Regions from separate parts of the Acidovorax sp. LjRoot66 genome, predicted to be linked through region 1. Evidence: predicted binding sites of a transcription regulator. Region 1 holds the regulator's gene; each other region holds the start of a gene.
What was found. Region 1 encodes FNR, which switches genes on or off when oxygen is low (the NO sensors DNR and NnrR bind a similar motif). Its sites were predicted from a motif close to TTGATNNNNATCAA; they were not measured.
Positions count from the first base shown of each region.

Region 2: a site for FNR is predicted at 2,193-2,206, ahead of ACSQ3Y_RS02560 (universal stress protein). Genes of this name have one in related genera too.
Region 3: a site for FNR is predicted at 1,554-1,567, ahead of cyoA (ubiquinol oxidase subunit II). Genes of this name have one in related genera too.

Region 1 covers NZ_CAXUQU020000001.1:5,076,090-5,081,468, reverse strand. Annotated here, with positions in the region: gene ACSQ3Y_RS23915 (IclR family transcriptional regulator) at 1-150, opposite strand, end outside; gene ACSQ3Y_RS23910 (Bug family tripartite tricarboxylate transporter substrate binding protein) at 246-1,226, shown strand; gene ACSQ3Y_RS23905 (MBL fold metallo-hydrolase) at 1,348-2,319, shown strand; gene ACSQ3Y_RS23900 (histidine phosphatase family protein) at 2,291-2,896, shown strand; gene fnr (fumarate/nitrate reduction transcriptional regulator Fnr) at 2,893-3,612, opposite strand; gene hemN (oxygen-independent coproporphyrinogen III oxidase) at 3,785-5,167, shown strand; gene ACSQ3Y_RS23885 (sulfite exporter TauE/SafE family protein) at 5,170-5,379, shown strand, end outside.
Region 2 covers NZ_CAXUQU020000001.1:538,165-543,543, reverse strand. Annotated here, with positions in the region: gene ACSQ3Y_RS02575 (hypothetical protein) at 1-171, opposite strand, end outside; gene ACSQ3Y_RS02570 (LysR family transcriptional regulator) at 299-1,291, shown strand; gene ACSQ3Y_RS02565 (metallophosphoesterase) at 1,304-2,149, shown strand; gene ACSQ3Y_RS02560 (universal stress protein) at 2,274-2,696, shown strand; gene ACSQ3Y_RS02555 (TetR/AcrR family transcriptional regulator) at 2,774-3,394, opposite strand; gene ACSQ3Y_RS02550 (LysR family transcriptional regulator ArgP) at 3,559-4,473, opposite strand; gene ACSQ3Y_RS02545 (D-amino acid dehydrogenase) at 4,602-5,379, shown strand, end outside.
Region 3 covers NZ_CAXUQU020000001.1:2,264,696-2,270,074, reverse strand. Annotated here, with positions in the region: gene ACSQ3Y_RS10470 (MFS transporter) at 52-1,392, opposite strand; gene cyoA (ubiquinol oxidase subunit II) at 1,660-2,724, shown strand; gene cyoB (cytochrome o ubiquinol oxidase subunit I) at 2,749-4,758, shown strand; gene cyoC (cytochrome o ubiquinol oxidase subunit III) at 4,751-5,379, shown strand, end outside.

The sequences.
Region 1 (5,379 bases):
AGGGCTCTCGTCCACCTCGGCGGCCGTGGCGGTCAGGCTGGCCGCACCGCCCAGGCGGGTCAGCGCCTTGAGCACGCTGAGCCCCATTTCGGCCGATTGGACGCGTTGCCGGCGGTCGGCCACCCGGGCCGTGGAAGGGGATGTGGTCATGGTGTTTTGGTCGAAAACCTAGGGTAAACGCTGCCCCAGGCTATTACGCATAGCGGAGTAACATCACGCAGATATTAATCCCCTGAGGTGCAGACATGTTGAAGAATCGTCGCTTGTTGGCTGGAATGCTCGCTCTGCCGGCCCTGCTGGCCTGGGCCGCCCCGGCCAGCGCGCAAACCTACCCGGCCAAGGCCATCCGCTGGCTGGTGCCGTACCCGGCGGGCGGCGGCTCCGATTTTCTTGCGCGCACCGTGGGCCAGCAGCTGTCGACCCAGGTCGGCCAGCCGGTGCTGATCGACAACAAGCCCGGTGGCAACACGGCCATCGCCGCCGTGGAAACGGGCCGCGCCGCGCCCGACGGCTACACCATCCTGTCGGCCGACAACGGCACCATGGTGTTCAACCCGGCGCTGTACAGCAAGCTGACCTACAACCCCAGCAAGGACCTGCTGCCCGTGACGCTGATGGGCAAGTTCCCGATGATCCTGGTGGTCAACCCGGGCGCCGACTTCAAGGACGCCAAGGACTTCGTCGCCAAGGCCAAGGCCAAGCCCGGCGCCATGAGCTTCGGCTCGGCCGGCGCAGGCAGCCCGCACCACCTGGCGATGGAGCTGCTCAAGGTCGATGCCGGCCTGTTCATGACCCACATCCCCTACCGCGGCGCTGCGCCGGCGCTCACGGACCTGGCCGGCGGGCAGATCCCGGCCATGATGGTTGACCTGGCCGCCGGTGGCGCCTTCATCAAGGCCGGCAAGGTGCGCCCGCTGGCGGTGGCCAGCGCCAAGCGGCTGCCGCAGCTGCCCGATGTGCCGACCTTCGCCGAACTGGGCTTCAAGAACGTCGAGGCGTCTGCCCAGGTGGGCATCGTCGCGCCCGCAGGCACGCCGGCGGACGTGGTGGCTGCCCTGCAAAAGCAGGTGGCTGCCGCCATCAACCAGCCTGCGGTCAAGCAAAAGCTGGTGGACTTCGGCATCGAGCCCGTGGCCAGCACGCCGGCCCAGTATGCAGACCTGATCCGCACCGAGACGGACCGGTGGCACAAGCTGATCAAGGCGCAGCGCATTACCCTGGACTGACGCCCCTGGCAAGATCCCAAGACCCCATGGCGCCTACTGATTTGCGCCGGGTCTGGTGCCATCGTGCCACTCCCCGTTACAGTTGAAAACTCATCAGTTCAACTCAATACCGGAGAGTTTCATGCTGTCACGCCGCCATTTCCTGGGTGCTGGGCTTGCCGCCCCTGCTTTTTACGCTGCGGGCTCGTTCGTGCCTGTGTGGGCGCAGAATGCGCCCAACTTCGGTACGCCCACCCTGCCCAACCCCGGCTTTCGGCGCATGAAGGTGGGCGATGTGGAGGTGGTGGCGCTGGCCGATGGCGTCACGCGCCGCCCGCTGGGCGAGGAGTTCGTGAAAAACGCGCCGCTGGCCGAAGTGCGTGCGCTGCTCACCTCGCAGGGCCTGCCCACGGACTACATCGACGTGCCCTACACCCCCTTCCTGGTGGTGGCAGGCGGGCGCAAAATCCTGATCGACACGGGCCTGGGCGAGTTTGGCGGCCCCACCACCGGCAAGCTGCTCGACAGCCTGGCCGCTGCAGGCCTGAAGGCCGATGACATCGACACCGTGCTCATCAGCCACTACCACGGCGACCACATCAACGGTATTCGCAATAAGGCGGGCGCGCCGACCTTCCCAAAGGCCAAGGTGCTGGTGCCGGCCGCCGAGCATGCCTTCTGGATGGACGATGCCCGCATGGCGGCTGCGCCCGCGGGCATGAAGGGCGCCTTCGAGAATGTGCGCCGCACCTTTGCCACCATGCCGGCCGACACGCTGGTGCAGTTCGGGGCGGGTACCGAAGTGGCACCGGGCATCCAGTCCGTGGCGGCCTACGGGCACACGCCGGGCCACACCCTGTTTGAGCTCAAGTCCGCCGGCCAGAACTTCTTTTACGTGGCTGACCTGACCAACGTGCCGGCCCTGTTCGCACGCAACCCCGACTGGGCCGTGACCTTCGACATGGATGCCGAGGCCGCACGCAAGGTGCGGCGCGAGGTGTTCCAGCGCATCACCGCCAGCAATGCCATGCTGGGGGGCTTTCACTTCCCGTTCCCGGCTTTCGGGCGCATGGCGGCATCGGGCAATGGCTATGCGTTCCAGCCCGCAGCCTGAAGTGGCCGTTGGCCGGCGCACCGTGCTGGGCGCCGGGCTGGCGTTGACCACGCTGCATGCCTGGGCCGCCCAGGACCCCGAGGCCGAGGCCCTGCTGCGCAAGGGCGGGGTGGTGGCTGCGTTCCGCCACGCGCTGGCGCCCGGCACCTTCGATCCACCGGGGTTTCGCCTGGGCGACTGCGGCACGCAGCGCAACCTCAGCGAAGAAGGGCGCGAGCAGGCACGGCGCACCGGCGTGTGGTTCAAGGAGCGCCAGCTGCAGCCGGCCAAGGTGCTTTCGAGCCCCTGGTGCCGCTGCATCGACAGTGCCACGCTGGCCTTTGCCGCCCCCCAGGTGTGGCCCGCGCTGGGTTCGCCGCGCGGCGCGCCGGAGACCACCGGTGCCAGCCACCTGCGCGAGCTGCGCCAGGCGCTGGTGGCCGCGTCGGCACGGGGCGCAAGCTTCGAGGCCTGGTTCACCCATATGTTCGTGCTGTCCGATCTGGCCAGCACCAACACCAGTTCGGGCGAGGCGCTGATCCTGCGCGCGGACCGCAGCGGCAAGACCGAGGTGCTAGCCCGCCTGCAAGTCTCTTAGCTACAGGTCTGCGAGTTGACGATGCGCTTGAGCGCATCGGTGTCCAGGATGCGCACATGGCGCTGCTTGACCTCGACGATGCCGTCCTCGGCGAACTTGGAGAAGGTGCGGCTCACGGTTTCGAGCTTGAGGCCCAGGTAGCTGCCGATTTCCTCGCGCGTCATGCGCAGCACCAGCTCGGACTGCGAGAACCCGCGCGCGTGCAGGCGCTGCACCAGATTGAGCAGAAAGGCGGCCAGGCGCTCTTCGGCGCGCATGCTGCCCAGCAGCAGCATCACGCCGTGCTCGCGCACGATCTCGCGGCTCATGATCTTGTGCACATGGTGCTGCAGGGCCGTGACCTCGCGCGAGAGCTCCTCGATGCGGTCGAACGGCATCACGCAGACCTCGGCATCTTCGAGCGCCACGGCGTCGCAGGTATGGTGGTCGTTGACGATGCCGTCCAGGCCGATGATCTCGCCCGCCATCTGAAAGCCCGTCACCTGGTCGCGCCCGTCCTCGGTGGCCACGCAGGTCTTGAAGAAGCCGGTGCGGATGGCGTAGAGCGAGGTGAACACCTCGCCGTTGTGGAACAGCGTGCCCCCCCGCTTGACCTTGCGCCGCACGGCCACGATCTCGTCGATGCGCGTGAGCTGCTCGTCGTTCAGGCCCACGGGCATGCACAGCTCACGCAGGTTGCAGTTGGAGCAGGCGACTTTGATGGTGAGCGGGTTCATGGGCACAGCAGCTGATTGGGGGTGCGAACGGATCGCATCCGGGGGGAGGAGCGTGGTGGTGGCTGACATGCATCAAATTGTGGGCCCTGCGACTCCGTGATCACTTGATCTGCGTCAAGGTCGGTGGGCAAAGGCTGCGGCACAGTCAGTACCCAACAAGGAACCGCTCCCCATGACCGCTGTGACGCCCGAACTTCTGAGCCGCTTCGACGTGCCTGGTCCCCGCTACACCTCTTACCCCACGGCTGACCGTTTCGTCGAGGCTTTCGGAGAAGACGAGTATGTGCTGGCCCTGGCCCAGCGCAAGGCGGGCACGCCGGGCAAGGCGTTGCCGCTGTCGCTGTATGTTCACATTCCGTTCTGCGAGTCGCTGTGCTACTACTGCGCCTGCAACAAGATCATCACCAAGCACCACGACCGGGGCGATGTGTACCTGCGCTACCTGGCGCGCGAGGTGGAGCTGCACACGGCCCACTGCGGTACGGGCCAGGTGGTGAGCCAGCTGCACCTGGGCGGGGGCACGCCCACCTTTCTGTCGGACGACAAGCTGCGCGAGCTGATGGCGGTGCTCAGGCGCAGCTTCACGTTTGCGCCGGGCGGCGAATACTCCATCGAGGTGGACCCGCGCACCGTGACCCCCGAGCGCCTGGCGGTGCTGGCCGAGTTGGGGTTCAACCGCCTGAGCTTTGGCGTGCAGGATTTTGATGCCGATGTGCAAAAGGCCGTGCACCGCGTGCAGCCGGCCGCGCAGGTGTTTGCGCTGGTGGAGGCGGCGCGCAGCCTTGGGTTTGACTCGGTCAACGTGGACCTGATCTATGGCCTGCCGCGGCAGACTCCAGAATCCTTCGACCGCACGCTGGAGCAGGTCAAGCAGCTGCGGCCCGACCGCATTGCGCTGTATGCCTATGCCCACCTGCCCGAGCGCTTCAAGCCTCAGCGGCGCATCGTGCCGGCCGAGCTGCCGGCGGCGCCTTCCAAGGTGGCCATGCTCTCGCGCTCGCTGCAGCAGTTCATGGACGCGGGCTATGTGTACGTGGGCATGGACCACTTCGCCCTGCCCACCGACGCGCTGGCCGTGGCCAAGCGCCAGGGGCGGCTGCACCGCAACTTCCAGGGCTACAGCACCCAGCCCGACTGCGACCTGATCGCCCTCGGAGTCTCGGCCATCGGCCGGGTGGGCGCCACCTACAGCCAGAACGCCAAGACCCTGGATGAGTACTACGACCTGCTGGACCAGGGCCGCCTGCCCGTGGTGCGCGGCCTGGCCCTGAACCGCGACGACCTGGTGCGCCGCGCCGTGATCATGGCGCTGATGTGCCAGGGCGAGTTGCTGTTCGAATCCATCGAGGCGGGCTGGCTCATCGACTTCCGGCGCACCTTTGCGTCCGAACTGGAGCAGCTCGCGGGCCTGCAGGCGCAGGGCCTGGTGAGCGTGACGGAGGAGGGGATCACCGTCTCGGCCATGGGCTGGTTCTTCGTGCGCGGCATCGCCATGGTGTTCGACCGCTACCTGCAGGCCGACCGCAACCGCGCCAGATTCTCCCGGATCATCTGACCATGCTGGCCACCCTGGGCTGGACCGCGCTGCTGATGGGCCTGGCCGGTGGCCCGCACTGCCTGGCCATGTGCGCGGCGCCGTGCGGGGCGCTGGTGGGGCAGGGTGGGGAACAACCCGTTCGCTGGGCCGGGCAGGGGGGCGCGGGGCTGGCCGAACCCGCACCATCGCTTGCGCTGGGCCGGCTGCTGGCCTTCCATGGCGGGCGGGTC
Region 2 (5,379 bases), 4.5 Mb from region 1:
CTGGTTGGCCAGCACCAGCAAGGCGGAGACCACGGCGGCCAGCACCAGGGAGGCAGCGCCACGGGCACTGTCGAAGCCTGCGGCGATGCCCTTGAGGGCAGCCGCAGCCTTTTCGGCGCGGATCACGCCAGGGTGTTCGGTTGGATAGTCCACGTGTACAAAATTGGTCATTTCGGTTCCCCTATCGAGCGCTTTTGGCGACATTGCCGGGCGATGTCGCAATACTAGGGTTTACCCTTTAGTCTTTCAAATTTATATGTTGAATCATTGGTATTCACATTGGTGATGATTTGAAACCATGTCCAGCCGCCTGAACTTCCGCTCCCTCGACCTGAACCTGCTCAGGGTCTTTGACGAGGTCATGGCCGAGCGCAGCCTGACCAAGGCGGCGCACAAGCTGTCGCTGACCCAGCCAGCCGTGAGCAACGCCATGCGCCGCCTGCGCGAGGTGCTCGGCGACGACTTGGTGGTGCGCAGCGGCCAGGGGGTGGAGCCCACGCCCCGGGCACTGGCCCTGTGGCCCCCCATTCGCGATGCGCTCACGCAGTTGCAGGAATCGCTGGCACCCGGCCGCTTCGACCCGGCCACGGCCGAATCCACCTTCGTGCTGGCCATGGCCGATGCCACGGGTGCGACCCTGGTGCCCGGCCTGGTGGAGATTCTGGAGAGCGAGGCGCCCGGTGTCGCGGTGCGGGTGGTGCCCTTGACGACGCGCGACCCGCGCCGGCTGCTGGAGGAAGAGGCAGCCGACATGGCCGTGGGCTACTTCCCCGCCGTGCTGGCCGACCTCACTGCACGCGAGCAGTCGGGCGGCATGGTGTCGTTCGAGAGCCGGCGGCTGTACGACAGCGAATACATGTGCGTGATGCGCCAGGGCCACCCGCTGGCCGATGCGCCCCTCACGCTGGATGCCTACTGCGAGGCACGCCACATGCTGGTGAGCTTTTCGGGCCGGCCCTTCGGCTTCATCGACGAGGCGCTGGCATCGCTCGGGCGGCGCCGGCGGGTGGTGCTCACGGTGAACCAGTTCTTCACAGCGGGCCGCGTGGTCTCGGGTTCGGACATGCTGACCGTTCTGCCGCGCCACTTCGTACCGGTGACCGGTATCGCGGATGCCCTGGTGCAGCGCAACCTGCCCTTCGACGTGCCGCCCGTGCACGTGGACGCACTGTGGCGCCGCAACAGCACGCAGGAGGCGGCCATGGGCTGGCTGCTGTCGGCATTGGCGCGCGCGGCACGGCGCGCCTTTCCCCAAGGGGAGCCCGGCCATTCGGCCGGCGCGACCCCTTAGACTGCACAGCCCATGAAAATCCAGATCCTGTCCGACCTGCACCTCGAAGCCAACCCCGATTTCCTGCCCGAGCCCGCACCGGGCGCCGACCTGCTGGTTCTGGCGGGCGACATCGGCTCCTACCAGGAGGGGGGGCGCATGCAGGACGAGGACTTCGGCCTGGCGCGTTTTTCGCCGCTGCCGCAGTTCGCCGGCTGGCCTACGCCGGTGCTGTTCGTCCCGGGCAACCATGAGTACGACGCGCTCGACTTCGATACCGCCCACGCGCGCCTGCGCGCCACCTGTGAGCGCCTGGGCATCCGCATGCTGGAGCGCGAGACGCTGGTGATGGACAGCGTGCGCTTCGTGGCCACCACCCTGTGGGCCGACTACGACGCGCTGGCGGACGATGCGCAAGTGACCGACCTCGCCCGGCGCCTGAAGCTGCGCGAGAAGGCCTTCCGCGCGGCCAACCACTACCTGCGCAAGACCGGCGGCACCAAGGACGGGGAGCCCTTCCTGGCCGAGCCCATGCGCGAGCTGGCGCTGCTGTGCACAGAGTGGCTGCGCGAAGCACTGGCCACGCCCTTCGACGGCACCACGGTGGCCATCACCCACTTTGCGCCGAGCCTGCGCAGCGCCGACCCGCGCTACGGCGTGGTGCCGGGTACGGCCGGCTTTTGCAATGTGCTCGATGAGCTGCTGCCCCATGCGCAGGTATGGATCCACGGTCACCTGCATGCGCCGAGCGACTACACGGTGCAGGGCACGCGGGCCGATGGCAGCCCCTTTGCATGCCGGGTGGTGGCCAACCCGCTGGGTTATGCCCGCAATGGAGAACAGGAAACCTTCCGGCCCCGTTACTGTGTAACCGTATGATGGCCTGCACGGGCCACCCACCCGTGCAGCGCAGGAAGAAAACCTGACACAGGTCAAGACAACAATCGCCGGCGCCCCTTACCCTGGCCACTCTGGTCTTGCCATTCCAACAAGGAGAACTTGCATGAACATCCTGCTCGCTGTCGACGGCAGCGCCTTTACCAAGAAAATGCTCGCCTACCTGGCTGCGCACGAGGAACTGCTGGGCCCCAAGCACAACTACACGGTGCTCACCGTGCAGGCGCCCCTGCCCGCCCGCGCCCGTTCGGCCCTGGGCAAGGAAGCCGTGGACACCTACCACGCCGAGGAAGCCGACAAGATCCTGGCCCCGGTGCTCAAGTTCATCTCCCGCCAGGGCGTGCAGGCCAAGACCATCGTCAAGGTCGGTCAGGTCGGTGAAACCATTGCCAAGGTGGCGGACTCCGGCCGATACGACCTGTTGGTGATGGGCTCGCACGGCCATGGTGCGCTCGCCACCCTGGTCATGGGCTCCGTCACGACGCAGGTGCTGGCGCACTGCAAGGTGCCGGTGTTGCTGGTGCGCTGAGTTGGCGGCGGCATGCGCCGCCCCCTCATGCAAAACGCCCGGAATGCCGGGCGTTTTCGCGTGCGGTCACCATCAATTCACCTCGATACCAGCCCATCGAAGCAGGTGCGCAGCACCAGGTCCACGATCTCGGCGTCGGAGTACTGGCCGCCTTCCTTGAGGAAGGTCACCACTGGATCGCAGGCGCGTGCGTACAGGGTGTACAGCACCACCAGCGGGGGCAGCGTGGGGTTGATCACGCCCTGTGCCTGGGCTTGCACGATCCACTCGCCAATCTGGTCGCTCACGGTGACCAGGCCGTCGAGGTAATCCTTGTCGGCCATGAGCACGGCGCGCAGCGAGGAGTTGCGGCTGGGCAGCAGCGGCATTTCGTTGGTCAGCAGGCGCTCCAGCGACCAGCGCACCAGGGCGCGCAGTTTCTCGTGCGCCGGCAGCTCGGCCGGAAGCGCGCTCAAGTAGGTACGCACCCGCGCGAGGATCTGCACCATGGCGGCACTGCACAGCTCTTCCTTGCTGCAGAAGTGCTTGTACAGGCTGGCCTTGGCGATGCCCACCGCATTGGCGACATCGTCCATGGTCATGGCGTCGAAGGCCTTTTCACCCAGCAGGCGACAGGCCGACTGGAGGATCGCGCCCTCCCGAGCCTGGTGCATCTGCTCCTTGAAGGACACTTTGGGTTGTAGCGTGGTGGTGGACATGGACCCCATCTTATACATTGCAGTAAAAAAATAAATGACAAAGTTGCAATACAACTACGCCGTTCACGTTTTAGTCTGCAGGAATCGTGCCGCCCCACTGCGGGGAGTGCCATTTCGTGCGGGTTACCCCCTGTTGACTGCTTTTACAGCCCCGGGCTTGTAGTTCACGGCTGGGTCAGCGTTTTTGCAGCCGTGGCCGTGAGCGCGGCGGTCAGGGCATCGAGCACCACCGACTCCAGGTTCCAGCAGTGCCAGTACAGCTGGATGGGCAGGGCATGGCCGGGAGCGAGGTCGACCATGCTGCCGTCGGCGATGGGCCCGCGCGCCAGCAGCTCGGGCACCACACCCACGGCCCAGCCAGCGGCGACGGCGCGCATCTGGCCTTCTGTGCTGGGCACGAACAGGTGATTGAGCGCCACGCGCTTGAGCCCGAAAGTGCGCGCCACGAACTCGGCCGCCATGTCGTCCTTGCGGTTGAACGACAGAAAGGACACCTCACGGAAGTTGTGCGGCGTAAGCCCATGGGGCAGGTGCTTCTCGGCAAACGCGGCGGACGCCACGGCCACGTAGCGCATGGCACCCAGCGGCACCATCTTGCAGCCGCGCAGCGCCTGCTTGAGGGTGGTGACGCAGCCCAGCACCTGGCCCGAGCGCAGCCACTCCTGCGTGAAGTCCTGGTCGTCGACGATGATTTCCAGCGGCAGGCGCTGGCCCACCAGCTCGTGCAGCGCGCCCATGGCCCAGGTGGCAATGCTGTCGGCATTGATGGCGATCGAGATGCGCTCGTCCTCGCGCGTGGCGCCGGGGGCGCTGGGGGCTAGCTCCTGCAGGTCGCGCTCCAGGTCGGCGCGCAAGAGGCGCATCTGCTTGGTGTGCTTGAGCAGCAACTGCCCCGCCGAGGTCGGCCGCAGCGGCCGGCTGCGCACGATGAGCACCGAGCCCACCTGGGCCTCCAGCGCACGCAGGCGCTGGGAGACAGCCGACTGCGTGACGTTCAGGCGCTGGGCGGCGCGCTCGAAGCCGCCTTCTTCGACGATGGCGGCAAGACATTCCAGGGCGGCGGGGTCGTAGGTGCTCATGGCGAGGATCTCGGCAAACGGGTGCAAGGGTGGCCTTGTGGGCACTGCTTGCATTAGACAGACTGATGCGTTTGGATTGAGTTTAATTTTGCTTTTAGTAGAACGCAATGTGGATCACACTGCCATCCATGAAAACCATCATCCTGGGCGCCGGCATCATCGGCATCAGCACCGCGTGGCACCTATTGGAGCGCGGCCACGAGGTCGTCGTGGTCGACCGCCAGCCCGATGCCGCGCTGGAAACGAGTTTTGCCAATGCCGCGCAGATCTCGGTGAGCTACTGCGAGCCCTGGGCCAACCGGGAGGCGCCGCTCAAGGCGCTCAAGTGGATGTTCGACAAGGAGGCGCCGCTGCTGTTCCGCCCCCAGCTCGACTGGGAGCAATGGCGCTGGAGCCTGAAGTTCCTGGCCCAGTGCAATGACAGGGCCTTCGAGCGCAATGTGCAGCAGATCGTGGCCCTGGGCGCCTACAGCCATGCCGCGCTCAAGGACCTGGTGGCCACCACCGGCATCGACTACAACCGGCTCGAACGCGGCATTGCCCACTTCTACACCGACCAGAAATCCTTCGACGATGCCGGCCACGCGGTGGAGCTGATGCGCAAGCATGGCGTGCAGCGTCGCCTGGTAAGCAAGGAAGAGCTGCTGCAGATCGAGCCGGCCTTCAAGGCCTATGGCGATCACATCACCGGCGGAACCTACACCAGCACCGATGAGAGCGGCGACGCCCGCGTGTTCACCCAGGCCCTGGCGCGCCGCTGCGCGGAGCGTGGCGTGCAATTCCTGTACGGCCACGACGTGCTGCGCCTGAACAAGATCGGCGACACCATCGATTCGGTGGCCGTCATGGCGCGCAGTGGCGCCAACGGCCTCAAGAAGGATTTCCTGCTCCAGGCCGATGCGGTCG
Region 3 (5,379 bases), 2.8 Mb from region 1:
GCGGGGCCGCCCTCCCGTGGGCCCGCCCCTCGCTCTCTCTTGTATTGGGATTTACCGGTCGCGCCGCTCCATGCGGCGGTTCAGGTTCAGGGCGCCCAAGGTACAGGCCACGCCCGACAGCAGGTACACCGTCACGGCCAGCAGGCCGAACTGGGCCGACAGGCCCAGGGCCACCAGGGGCGCAAACGCGGCGCCGATGATCCAGGCCAGGTCGGCCGACAGGGCCGCGCCCGTGTAGCGGTACTTGGGCGAGAAGTTGGCCGTCACCGTGCCCGATGCCTGGCCGTACGACAGGCCCAGCAGCACAAAGCCCAGCAGCAGAAACATGGTGCTGCCCACTTCGCCGCTGTTCAGCAGCACCGGCGCCATGAAGCTGAACACCCCGATCAGCACCGCCATGCCGCCCAGCAGCTTGCGCCGGCCCAGGTGGTCCGACAGCCAGCCCGAAACCATGATGGCCCCGGCCGCCAGGAAGGCACCGACGATCTGCACGCCCAGGATCTGGGTGACCGGCTGGTCCGTGTACAGCGTGATCCACGACAGCGGGAACACGGTGACCAGATGGAACAGCGCAAAGCTGGCCAGCGCCGCAAAGGCACCCAGCAGCACGTTGCCGCCCTCGTCGCGCATCACCTCGTGCACGGGCACGGGCTGCAGCTCACGGTCCTGCAGCAGCTCGGTGTACGACTGGCCCACCACCAGGCGCAGGCGGGCAAACAGGGCCACCACGTTCACGGCAAAGGCCACGAAGAACGGGTAGCGCCAGCCCCAGGCCAGAAACTCCTGCACCGTGAGGTTGGCATACAGATAGGCGAACAGGCCGGCCGCGAGCACAAAGCCCACGGGCGCGCCCAGCTGGCCGATCATGGCGTACCAGCCGCGGCGGTGCTTGGGCACCGACATCGCCAGCAGCGACGGCAGGCCGTCCCACGAGCCGCCCAGCGCCAGGCCCTGGCCGATGCGCAAAATCAGCAGCGCCACGATGGCCGTGGTGCCCAGGTCCTTGTAGCCCGGCAAAAAGGCCATGCCCACCGTGCACACTCCCAAGAGGAAGAGCGCAATGGTCAGCTTGGTGCCCCGGCCCCAGCGCCGCTGGATGGCCATGGAGATGGCCGTACCGATGGGCCGCACGACGAAGGCCACGGCCAGCAGCGCAAAGGAGGCCAGCGTGCCATCCAGGCGCGACATGAAGGGGAACAGGAACGTCGGGAACACCAGCACGCAGGCGATCCCGAAAACGAAGAAGTCGAAATACTCGGACGAGCGTCCGATGATCACGCCCACCGCGATTTCGCTGGGGGTGACGTCTTCATGGGTGTCCGCGCGGGAAAGAGAGTCTTGGCCTTCTTCAAAGCCATTCGCTGGGTAGATAGCAGAGGCGGGACTGCTCATGAACGGGATTCCTTGTTGTGTAACTGATACACCCACGTTTTACACCCAAGGCCCCCTGGCGGCAAGTGAGCTTTCACTGACGCTCTTGCAGGACAAATGCCATAGTGTGCTCACGACGGGGTCAAGGCATGGCGCCGGTGGCACCGGAATGGGGCAAAAACTTGACCTTGGACAAAATGTCCAATGGACAAATTTGGCTGCTCTATTACATTGAGCGGCAAATTGTCATTCGCGTTTACCCCTAAACGCCTTTGTTGGGCCCATCACATGTTCAAACTTCCCCAACTTCGCGGGCCGGCATGGCTTGCGTTGGCGGCCACAGCCACCAGCCTCGCCGGCTGCAGCAAGGCCGTCGTCCTCAACCCCGCAGGCGACGTCGCGTCGCAGCAAGGCCACATGGTCGTGCAGGCCACCTTGCTGATGCTGATCATCATCGTCCCGGTGATCGCCCTCACGCTGTGGTTCGCCTGGAAGTACCGCCAGTCCAACACCGCCAACACCGAAGAAGACTACGACCCCGACTGGCACCACTCCACCACGCTGGAGCTGGTGATCTGGACCGTGCCGCTGTTGATCATCATCGCCCTGGGCGCGCTGACCTGGATCGGCACCCACAAGCTCGACCCCTACCGCCCGCTGGACCGCATCTCGGCCACCAAGCCGCTCGAAGCGCAGGCCACCCCCCTGGTGGTGCAGGTGGTCGCCATGGACTGGAAATGGCTGTTCTTCTACCCCGAGCAGGGCATTGCCACCGTCAATGAGCTGGCCGCCCCGGTGGACCGCCCCATTTTGTTCAAGCTCACCGCCACCTCCACGATGAACTCGTTCTACGTGGCAGACCTCGCCGGCATGATCTACGCCATGCCCGGCATGCAGACCGAGCTGAACGCCGTGATCAACAAGCCCGGCGTGTACCCCGGCATCGCCTCGCACTACAGCGGCGCGGGCTTCTCGGGCATGACCTTCAAGTTCCACGGCCTGAGCCAGGGCGACTTCGAGCAGTGGGTGGCCAAGGCCAAGACCGAAGGCAAGGCACTGGACAAGACCACCTACCTGAACCTCGTCAAGCCCAGCGAGCGCGACCCCGTGCAGCGCTTTGCCAGCGTGGAAGACGGCCTGTACGACAAGGTGCTCAACCGCTGCGTCGAAGAAGGCAAGATGTGCATGCACCACATGATGACCATCGACGAGCGCGGTGGCGAGGCCTACATGAAGGCCATGGGCCTGAACCTGCCCCAGGACGTGTGCACCATCGACAACGCCGGCCAGATCGTGGCCGCCCTCGAAGCGCGCCACGCCACGGTCCACGACCGCACCCTTTCCCGCCAATGATCCGCGCCTAAGAGACTGACGAACATGTCCACCTCACCCGTTACCGCACCACCGCATTGGGCCCTGGGCCGAATCACCTGGGACTCCATTCCCATGGCGCACGAGCCCATCGTGCTGATCACCTTCATCGGCGTCGTGCTCGGTGGCCTGGCCGTGCTGGCCGGCATCACCAAGTTCCGCCTGTGGGGCACCCTGTGGCGCGACTGGATCTGCAGCATCGACCACAAGAAGATCGGCATCATGTACATGATCCTGGGCGTGGTCATGCTGCTGCGCGGCTTTGCCGACGCGCTGATGATGCGCCTGCAGCAGGCCATGGCCTTTGGCGACAACATGGGCTACCTGCCGCCGCACCACTACGACCAGATCTTCACCGCCCACGGCGTGATCATGATCTTCTTCGTGGCCATGCCGCTGGTCACGGGCCTCATGAACTACCTCGTGCCGCTGCAGATCGGCGCGCGCGACGTGTCCTTCCCGTTCCTCAACAACTTCAGCTTCTGGATGACCACCGCCGGTGCCATCCTGGTGATGGTGTCGCTGTTCCTGGGCGAGTTCTCCACCGCCGGCTGGCTGGCGCTGTCGAACCTGGGGGCGCAGAACCCGGGGGTGGGGCTTGACTACTACATCTGGGCGCTGCAGATCGCCGGGGTGGGCACCACGCTCTCGGGCATCAACCTGATCGTCACCATCATCAAGATGCGCGCACCCGGCATGAACCTCATGCGCATGCCCATCTTCACGTGGACGGCCCTGTGCACCAATGCACTCATCGTCGCATCCTTCCCCGTGCTCACCGCAGCGCTGGTGCTGATGTCGCTGGACCGCTATGCCGGCACCAACTTCTTCACCAACGACCTGGGCGGCAACGCCATGCTGTACGTGAACCTGATCTGGATCTGGGGCCACCCCGAGGTCTACATCCTGATCCTGCCCTGCTTCGGCATCTTCTCCGAAGTGGTGGCCACGTTCTGCAAGAAGCGCCTGTTCGGCTACACCTCCATGGTCTACGCCACGGTCGTTATCACCATCCTGTCGTACCTGGTGTGGCTGCACCACTTCTTCACCATGGGCTCCGGCGCCAGCGTGAACACCTTCTTCGGCATCACCACGATGATCATCTCGATCCCCACGGGCGCGAAGATCTTCAACTGGCTGTTCACCATGTACAAGGGCCGTATCCGCTTCGAGCTGCCCATGATGTGGACCCTGGCCTTCATGGTCACCTTCGCCATCGGCGGCATGACCGGCGTGCTGCTGGCCGTGCCCCCGGCCGACTTCGTGCTGCACAACAGCCTGTTTTTGATCGCCCACTTCCACAACGTGATCATCGGTGGCGTGCTGTTCGGCCTGTTCGCCGGCATCAACTACTGGTACCCCAAGGCCTTCGGCTACAAGCTTGACCGCTTCTGGGGCCTGTGCTCCTTCTGGCTGTGGGTGGTGGGCTTCTACGTGGCCTTCATGCCGCTGTACATCCTGGGCCTGATGGGCGTCACCCGCCGTGCGAACCACTTCGAAGACCAGTCGCTGCAGATCTGGTTCGTCATCGCCGCCATCGGCGCCGGCCTGATCGCCCTGGGCATCGCCTGCCTGCTGATCCAGATCGTGGTGAGCTACCTCAAGCGCGAACAGCTGCGCGACCACACCGGCGACCCATGGGACGCCCGCACGCTGGAGTGGGCCACCTCGTCGCCCCCGCCGGACTACAACTTCGCCTTCACCCCCAAGGTGTACGAGATCGATGCCTGGTGGGACATGAAGAAGCACGCCTATGCGCGCCCCCTCACCGGTTTTGCGCCCATCCACATGCCGGCCAACACGGGTGCGGGCGTGATCATCTCGGCGCTGTCGCTGGTGCTGGGCTTCGCCCTCATCTGGCACATGTGGCTGCTGGCCGGCCTGTCGTTTGCGGGCGTGGTGCTGGTGGCCATCGTCCACACGTTCAACTACAAGCGTGACTTCTACATCCCCGCCGCGCAAGTGACGGAGACCGAGAACCTGCGTACCCAACAACTGCGTGCCAGCCATGTCTGATATCACCTACAACCAAGCCGCCGCCGCCATCACGGCAGGCGGCCCCACCGCCGCCACGCTGGCCCGCCGCGAATACCACCTGGCGCACGAGCCGCACCCCGAGAACGGTACCGCCCTGGGCTTCTGGCTCTACCTGATGAGCGACTGCCTCATCTTCGCTGCGCTGTTCGCCACCTACGGCGTGCTGGGCCGCAGCTACGCCGCCGGCCCCACCGGCGCGCAGCTGTTCGACCTGACGCTGGTGGCCATCAACACCGCCTTCCTGCTGGCGTCGTCGATCACCTTCGGCTTCGCGATGATCAAGAAGCAGCAGAACAACGTGAATGGCACGCTGCTGTGGCTGGCCATCACCGGCGTGTTCGGCCTGTGCTTCCTGGGGCTGGAGCTGTATGAGTTTCACCACCTGATCCACCAGGGCGCGGGCCCGCAGCGAAGCGCCTTTTTGTCGGCCTTCTTCACGCTGGTCGGCACCCACGGCCTGCACGTCACCTTCGGCCTGGTCTGGCTGGTGGTGCTGATGCTGCAGATCAAGAAGCACGGCCTGATCCACGAGAACAAGCGCCGCCTGATGTGCCTGTCGATGTTCTGGCACTTTCTGGACGTCGTCTGGATCGGCGTCTT